One region of the Undibacterium sp. YM2 genome, then DNA from elsewhere that is predicted to be linked to it. Evidence: riboswitches for the same ligand, from Rfam matches in the RefSeq annotation. Region 1 holds a riboswitch; the other holds the start of a gene.
The links. A riboswitch is a leader RNA that binds a small molecule or an ion and turns the genes downstream of it on or off. The one in region 1 is predicted to bind glycine.
Positions count from the first base shown of each region.

Region 2: linked by a shared signal. The riboswitch ahead of gcvT (glycine cleavage system aminomethyltransferase GcvT) and the one ahead of UNDYM_RS18225 (hypothetical protein) in region 1 are both predicted to bind glycine.

Region 1 is NZ_AP018441.1:4,063,330-4,067,753, reverse strand. It holds gene UNDYM_RS18235 (C39 family peptidase) at 1-579, opposite strand, end outside; gene UNDYM_RS18230 (hypothetical protein) at 624-1,373, opposite strand; gene UNDYM_RS18225 (hypothetical protein) at 1,575-1,826, opposite strand; glycine riboswitch at 1,991-2,087, opposite strand; gene UNDYM_RS18220 (M48 family metallopeptidase) at 2,291-3,715, shown strand; gene UNDYM_RS18215 (hypothetical protein) at 3,884-4,424, shown strand, end outside.
Region 2 is NZ_AP018441.1:3,616,289-3,620,712, forward strand. It holds gene gcvP (aminomethyl-transferring glycine dehydrogenase) at 1-116, opposite strand, end outside; gene gcvH (glycine cleavage system protein GcvH) at 237-614, opposite strand; gene gcvT (glycine cleavage system aminomethyltransferase GcvT) at 684-1,814, opposite strand; glycine riboswitch at 1,895-2,033, opposite strand; glycine riboswitch at 2,045-2,132, opposite strand; gene UNDYM_RS16375 (hypothetical protein) at 2,582-2,992, shown strand; gene UNDYM_RS16380 (polysaccharide lyase family 1 protein) at 3,013-3,951, shown strand; gene UNDYM_RS16385 (hypothetical protein) at 4,036-4,308, opposite strand; gene UNDYM_RS16390 (penicillin acylase family protein) at 4,372-4,424, opposite strand, start outside.

The DNA of each region.
Region 1 (4,424 bases):
GATATTCATGCGCTGCGTATGCGTCCACTGATGATCATAGTCGGACACGGCAGAACCATACGTCCGGTAGGTTTTGCCTTCACCTGGCCATGGATTCATGATGTAGATATAGTTGGTGCCGTTATACACTTCATAGCCAGTACCGACCATGATGTGGCCGCCGCCATTGGTCCAGCCATAGCGGATGACGAAAGGGCGGTTGGCATTGATGTCGTTGACCACCGTATTCCATGACGATGCATAGTTATAGGCTGTATTTGGCACACCCCAATGTGCCAGAATGTTTTGCACGCTGCCACCACTGCCATACATGGAGTTGGGCTGATTGGCGTTGCTGTTCCAGTTAAAGTTGGTATTGCCGCAGGCGTAGTTCAGGCCATAAGCCCAGTTCACGATCTGGCACTGGCTGGGATTTTGATTATAAAAACTCAGCAAGGCCTTGCTGCTGCCTGCCCAGCACCACTGGCTGTGTTCTTGCGTGACCAGCGGTACATTCAATGCACGGTATTGCGCGTAAGCGCTGGTTATGCCCAGCATTGCTCCCAAGACGAGTATGAGCTTTAACAGATTTTTTTTCATGATATCTCCGTATTTATTGTAGGTATATTCAACTGGATTCTGGCTTAGCGAAAGCTGTCGATATTGCGCTTGACGCTGACGCGCAAAGGTTCAAGGATGTCGCTTTGCTCGAGCAAACCATGGTTGCCGGCTTGTGTGCCGAGTTTTTCACTGCGCTGTTGCAGCAGCAAATTCTGGCGGGCGGCTTGCAAGGGCGCAAAGCGGGCACGAGCATCGGCAGGTGAGACTACTTCCAGAAAATCCGACATGGCCTGATACACGCGGATAAAGCGCAGGTTGGAGCGTGTGCTGTTGCCATGCGCCGCAATTGCTGCATCGACATCCTTGGCCAGCACTGCGCCACCATACGAAGTGACGCCCCAGCGCCCATTGTTTTGCCGCAGGGTTGCCAGGCCTATCGGTGTGTCATTGAGGGTGATCACAAAGCGCCATTCGCCGGTCGCTTTTGCCATGCTGCGCAAATCACCGCGACCTGTCATGACATCTTGTGGCGGCACGCTATAGACTGGAAAACCATAGCCTATCTTGGCGTCCTTGAGGTCTTGCACATCATTGACTTCGAGCGGGAATTCAGATGGCAGGGTACCGCCGCGACGCTGCACATTGAATTGCACAAACTCGGCAAAATCGCGTTGTGCAGCAGCGCTGACCAGGCGTGCCTGATCGCTTGTTCCGCCAATATCGCTGGCGACATTTTGTGCCAGTAATGCAGGGCTGGCGACAGCGCAACTGATGCTGACAATCAAAGCAGCCAGGGTGGATTTTTTGAGTCTTGAAACAGGGTGAAAATGCATGATGAATTACTCCTTGGTTGGTTTTAGACTTGCTTGAGACAATAGCTCGCCCACTCAAGCGGACCGGGCGGCTTGAAACATGGCATGGCTGAGCATGCCGGACAGCATTCCCGCGCAAACGGGAATAGGGGATCCGCTTATAGAGCGCTTCAGAACTCTATAACCAGAATTTTTATGAAAAAGAAATTGCGCTGTTCAGCGTCAACAGTGGATGTGGCTGCACTGCGGTCGCATATCGTGCGAGTGCAGAAGGCTGGTGGTGATTGTAGTGATTGAGGTGATACTGAGATCATCTTTGTAGCAAGGGCCATCAAGGCGGGCTGTTTGTTGAGCGTCGTTCATGTTTTTGAACTCGGTTTTGCAATCAGTGTAAAACCCGGTTTTATAGATGGACAGCGCGCAGGCGGCCGCCATCGCGGTGACAGTGTCACCGTTCAAATGGATGAATTTCATGGTAAGCAGACTCCAGACGTCAAAGGGATGTCCGTGCGCTGTTACGCAACGGATACCCCCTCTGTCCTGGACCTGAGAGATTTCGCCTGCTGCCATGGGTAAGGCGGCAATGCTTGCTCCTTCGGTGTGCTGGGTGACGCAATCCAGCCGCTCTTCAGAGTTTGAAAACAATAACGGTCCTTTTGCCTGAGAGTTTCCGGGGCGGTTGCTCCTTCGGCGCTGCCACAATCTTTATTTGGCAGTCTCTCCCGATATTGTTTGGTGTGCTGTGCTCAACCTGTTGTGCAAGTTGTAGAAATGAGCATAGTGCACACATTATCCATTTGCAAATCATTTTTGATGTCAATAGGATTATTTTTTTGTTTTGATTGAATCTGTGATTTGCATCCCACATGCGCAAGCACGCTTGGCGTTTGCCGGTCTGTCGGGCTATGATAGGTATACAAAAATCTGAGTTGTCATCCATGCCTGATCATTTATCCAGCAAGTCCCGTCTAAAAGAAGTTTCAACCTTGAGCAAACTTGGCCTTGCCTGCGCCATGGTATTGAGTTCTGCTGCTACGCAGGTTCAGGCACAAACCAAACCGGCTACACCAATTGCGGCGAATGAAAAAGTGAAGGAGAGCGCATGGCTGTCTGATTCTGCGCTGACGCAACTGCTGCAAAAAATGGTGGAAAGCCGCTTCATGCCCTATAAGGTCGTCGGGCAAAAAAATGACAAGGACTTGCTCAGCTATAAAGCCTACTTCCATCCTTTTCCCAGGGATATGGAGAGATTCTATTCATACTGGGGCATGACCACAGTATGGTATGTCGCCCGTAAGAACAGCATGGCGCAAGAGGGCTTTCAAGAAATCTGGCACCAGTCTTTCCGCGATGCCGGGAATACTGAATTACATCAGGCAGTATGGTTAAAAAGCTCAGCAGAAAATCCTGAACTGCAAAAACTGGGCAGCAATTATGCCGATGAAGAACATGAACAAAACATCCTGGTGGGCATGTTATGGCGCGGCGAATTCAAAAAGCTGGACATTGCACTCGATAGTGCTTTTGCACAAAACAAGGCTGGCAGGCTTAAATCAAATACCCTGTATAAACGCTTTGCTACTTTGTCGCGTCTGGACAAAGACTTTCAAAAGCAGTTTGATACCTGGCTAAAATCCAGCACGTATGGCTATGCTTCTCTCGCACGTGGCATGTTCTTGCAACAGCAGGCATGGGATGCCCGCGGTGATAAACTGGCTGCTGAGACCAGCAAAAAACAGTTTGCTGAGTTTCATCAATTATCCAGCCTGGCAAGAGTCGATCTGACGAAAGCCAATGAAAAAATAAAATCATGCAGTATCTGTGCAGGTGAGTTGATCACCAGTAACAGGGCACTCAGTATCAAAGACGGTGATGATGCATTGCTGAAAATCGCCCTGCAAAATGACCCCACCCTGTATTCACCGGTATATGCCTACCTGAGCAAATTGTTGCCGCAGTGGGGCGGTTCTTTTTCTGAGATGGAGACCTTCATCGGCAACATCAGAAAAACCACCGGCGATGAAATACTGGTCGATGATTTGAAATCACGTCTTTGCTATTACCGCGGCATCGCCATTTATCGCGAAGACCAGGAAGGTGCCCGCACCTGGTTTGAGCGCGGCCTCAACAGCCAGCCATATCAGTTACTGGTCAATGAACTGGCCCTGCTGTACGCCAAAAAGAACAACCACAAGCAAGCCATCGCCCTGTTGGAAAAGAGCATGGCAAATGGCAATGAATGGGATATCTACACTCTCGAAGCCCTGGCGCAGTCATACTTCGCGCTGGGCATGCAGGCCAAGGGGGACAAGCTCATCGCCAGGCGGGATGAGGCTGTGAGGCGGTTCAAGAATGGAGAGTAGGGGCTTTGTGTTCTTCTGGCCTGGGTGAGTGGGCTAAAGCCATACTTAGTCCATCAAACAACCTTCAATCACTGCCTATCAGTTAAAATCCAGACTGCCTCATCGAGAAGAATTTCCCTTGTGCAATTAACCTGGCGCTTCATTTACTCCCCTGCTTACGCAGTACTCATGCTATCCCTGTGCATGCTGGTGGCCTGCGCCCGTAATGAGTCAGTGCAAACACTGGAGCAGCGTGATCTCATGCGCCTGGTGTTCAAGGGCTGGGATATCAATGACGACAAAGACATCATCAGGACACCGCAACTAAAGGCAGAGTTGCCAGCGTCGATTCCCACGACAACCCAACTGGCATTGCGCATGCATGCCCTGCATGTACAAAAACTCGATGCAGATACGGCAGTCCTGCTGGTCAAGGGCGAGCCACTGGCATCGGGTTTGCCCAATTTGATTGCCGCTTACTGGTTCAAACGCCGTGGTGAAGCCTGGTCACTAACCAATCGTCAGGATGTGGTTGAATGGCTGGCTGCCAACGGTCGCATCAGCAAGACCAGCATGGTGGAATTATTTCCAGGTGACTTTGCCATGGCGATAGAACACAGCCATGTAGAAAAAAACGAAGTCCATGTCTGGCTGCGCCTGTTGCGCATAGAAGCAGACAAGATCACCCCATTGTTTGACAAAGACCAGGATGTCGATCTGGTCAAGCATG
Region 2 (4,424 bases), 450 kb from region 1:
CGGTCAGCATAGCCCAGGGTTTTCAGCATGGCGGCTTGTTCTGCTTCAGAAGGGCCGATATGGCGAGCGATGAAAGCGTCGTGCGCTTCCAGTTGGGTCAGTGAAGGACGGGTCATGGTATATGGGGTACAGAAGAGTAACGTGGAATATCAGGTGTAGCTATGCAGGGCAAACCGCATTCAGGCAAATCCATATTAAAAGAGGCAGCAACAAGGCCACCTCTTTTAATTACATCATCAAGCGATGTTCTTGGCGTAAGCTTCGGCAGTCAACAAAGCATCGACATCAGCAATATTTGCTGGTTTCAGTTTGAACAGCCATGCAGAAAAAGCGTCAGCATTGATGGACTCTGGTGCATCTGCCAGTTCTTCATTGATGGCGACAACTTCACCAGTCACTGGTGCATAGATATCGCCCGCTGCTTTGACGGATTCAACCACTGCGCAATCCTTGCCAGCTTCAAGTGCTGTGCCAACTTTAGGCAAGTCAACGAAAACGATATCGCCCAAAGCATCTTGAGCGAACTCAGTAATGCCGACAGTGATAGTACCGTCTGCTTCAGTGCGTACCCATTCGTGGGATGTCGTGTATTTCAGGTCTGCTGGTACGTTCATGATGGGCTCCAGATAAGTAAATTGTTTTAAATGATGGTCTTTAATAAGCAGGACAACTTGCTAATATAATTATGCAGCCAGGATTTTGCCGTTACGGACGAAAGGCAGCTTGACTACAGACGCCGCCAATTGCTTGTCACGGATAACAACATGCACAGTATCGCCTACAGACACGCCCATAGGCAAACGTGCCAGTGCAATTGCCTGTTCCATGGTCGGGCTGAAAGTACCGCTGGTGATTTCGCCTTCACCTTGTGCGCATACTACTTTTTGATGGGCGCGCAGGATGCCGCCTTTTTCACGCAGGATCAATCCCAGGAACTGGGCATTCTGGCCTTGTGTTTGCAGTGCTTGCTTGCCAACGAAATCACGTTCACTGACCAGGTCTATGGTCCATGCCAGGCCAGCATCGAGCGGGTTGACTGTTTCATCCATGTCCTGGCCATACAGATTCATGCCAGCTTCCAGACGCAGGGTGTCACGCGCACCAAGGCCAGCAGGTTTGACGCCTGCCGCTGCCAGGGCATTCCACAAATCCGTGACGCGGTCAGCAGAAACAGCGATCTCGAAACCGTCTTCACCGGTATAGCCAGTGCGTGCCACCATGACTTCACCAAAGGAAGTATCAGCCACGATAACGGCATTGAAGGGTTTGATCTCTGCACTGGCTGCCTTGGTTTCTGGCAAGACTTCCCATGCTTTGGCGCGGGCATTCGGGCCCTGCACTGCTACCAGGGCAAAGGCATTCGCGCCATCACGGCGCTGGGTAATAGTCAGGCCGCTATTGGTTTCTGCATTGCGGGCATTCATCCAGGCGATGTCTTTTTCTGCCGTGCCAGCATTGACGACGAGGCGGAACCAGTTTTCGTTGAAGAAATAAATGATGAGGTCGTCGATGACCGTGCCTTCAGGCTTCAGCATGCAGGAATACAGGGCCTTGCCCGCAACCTGCAATTTATCGACATTATTGGCAACCAGGCCACGCAGGAAGCTGCGGACATTCTCACCCTGCAAATCAACGACACACATATGGGATACATCAAACATGCCGCAATCAGTGCGCACTGCATGATGTTCTTCGATTTGGGAACCATAGTTGACAGGCATGTCCCAGCCGCCAAAATCAACCATTTTTGCACCAGCCGCACGATGGGCTGCATTGAGGGGAGTTGCCTTGAGTGATGTCGCTGCTTGCGTCATGAGTGCCTCATTACCAGATTGCCAGATTGAAGGGACGAACAAACGCATGCCGACGAATAACCGCCGCATGCGCTGAAATCGCATACCCCTCTGTCCTGGTACCTGAGAGATTACGGGAGCCATGTATGTTTGCTGCCCGCGCGCACCTTCGGTGGGTAGTACGGCGAATATTTATAAGAATAAACGTATCTGCCGCTACCGCTCTCCAGAGTTGGGGCAACTTTTAACTACCCCGTTGATCGGTCCTTTTGCCTGAGAGTTTTTTGGGTATTAGCCCCTTCGGCGGCGACTTTCGTCACGCTCTCCCGATCAAGTAGCGCGATTATATAAGGCTTGCAAGGGCTTGGATAGTTGAGCGTGGAAATATTTACACAAAAGCCTATGGAATAGTTAAAAAATGAATAAAACGACAAGTAACGACAAATATAGCAAGTTTGCGAGCAACAAAACCACTTATGCAACTTACTTGAAACTTACGCGAAACTTACTATGACAGCCTGACAAACAAAACCGCAATCAACCAGACCACTACCTGTTTTGACGCTCATCTCTGTATTAATTTGTAACTATTGTTTGAAGAGGAAACAATCACGAGAATGATCAGCATCCCTTGTTACTCTAGGTTCGCATTTTATTTCTATAGTGCAAATATTCGCTTCACCAAATTGAAAGCCAACCCGGATTTCTTGATTCAAAAGAGATCAGTTGTGCAGATGTTTTGGTAAGCGAATTTTTTTTAACTAACGAAACAAAAACCCGGAGGGAAAATGAATAACAAGAAATTGAAATTGATCGCCTTTGCCATCATTGCAGCGTCTGGCAGTGCAGCTAATGTTTTTGCAGCAGACTGGCCCTCGGGCTTTTCTAAATGTGCCGATGAAGGCGGCACCTGCAAAGTAGGCGACAAAGCACTGCAGGTATCATTTGGATTGAAAGATAAATGGGTCATCAAATCCCTGTCGGGTAATGTCAGTTGTACAGCAGCCACCTTTGGCGTGGCAGCAACAGCCGACACCAAAGAAAATGTGCCGTTGGCCCAGCTGGCACGCCAGATACTGGCGGCGGCAGTGGCTCAAATGATGGCTCAGGTTCAGGCACTGGCACAGGAACCGCGCCAGCCGGACACAGTGGCGGCTTTGCCGGGCTGGTCACTGGTGGTGGTACAGTTGCCGCTGTAGCAGTCACGACTGCGGCACAAATGCAGGCAGCAATTGATGCCTACAATGGCACTGGTGGCCTGGTGATACGCTATAACGGCATGTTTGATTTCCGCACTATTCCTGATGCATGCACACAATGGAAAAAAGCCAAAGGTGCGATAGTCGAAATCAAGAATAAGGGCAATATCACGATAGAAGGCAGCAATGGCTCTGCGGCCAATTTTGGTATTGCCGTCAAGGGTGGCGCGACCAATGTGATTATTCGCAATATGACCATAGGCCTGCTGCCTGGCTCTATCGATGCCATAGGCATTGAAGGCCAGAGCGGCAAATTCCCTGGCTATGTCTGGATAGACCACAACACCCTGTTCAGCTCACTTGCCGAATGCCCGGGCGCGGGTGACCTGGAGTTTGATGGCCTGGTGGATAACAAGGCAGGTGCGCATCACATCACCTACTCTTATAACTACATCCATGATCATCACAAAGTAGGCCTGATCGGTTCTAGCGACAGCGATGCAAGTGACCGCTACATCACCTTCCATCACAATTATTATAAAAACGTAGGCTCACGCCTGCCCCTGCAGCGTGGTGGTTATACCCATATCTATAATAATCTGTATAGCGATATCAAAACCTCGGGCATCAATGTGCGCATGCAGGGCTATTCCCTGATCGAAAGCAATTACTTCGAAAATTCACAAAACCCCGTCACCTCACGCGACAGTGATGTGCTTGGCTATTGGGAATTGCGCAACAATAATATCAAGACGCCTGCCGACTTCAACACTTATGGCATCAATTGGGTAGCGAGTGATTCCAAGCCCAGCCGTGATGCAACAGACTGGGTAACGACATCGCATTTACCAGTTGGCATACCGTATAGCTATACACCAGATGCACCTGCCTGTCTCAAGCAAAAACTGCCTGCGGTCGCGGGTGCTGGCACTTCTCTGGCAAAACTGAGTTGTAAATAAATCTGACTATATCTTGATTAAGTCTGATTAAGTCCGATTGAGTCGGCACCTACTGGGCGGCAATCATGCCGTCCAGTTTTTTGTCTAATCATGACGACGATGTTCCTGATTGAGTAAAGGAAGATAAAGCGTAGCCGCACCTCGCCCTGCATAAAATTCTTTCAACTGCCTCAGTTCTGAAAGATAGCGACTCCAGAATGAATTCCATTTCTTGATTTTTCTGGGAGAAGGCACACGCAGCTTCCAGTGCACACAAATGCTCTCCTTGCCACAATGCGGACAAAAAAAGGCCGGAATATTCTGATCCTTGCGCTGCAACTTCTTACAGTCAAGACAGGCAAAAGTACGATTACTCATTATTTTTAAAAACCGTCAAAAAAACATTTCAAATAGTATTGTTGAGGCTTTTGATTTCATTAATTATTTCGCTCTTAATGTCAGCGTACTAGTAGCGTGAGCAGCAACATCCTTAT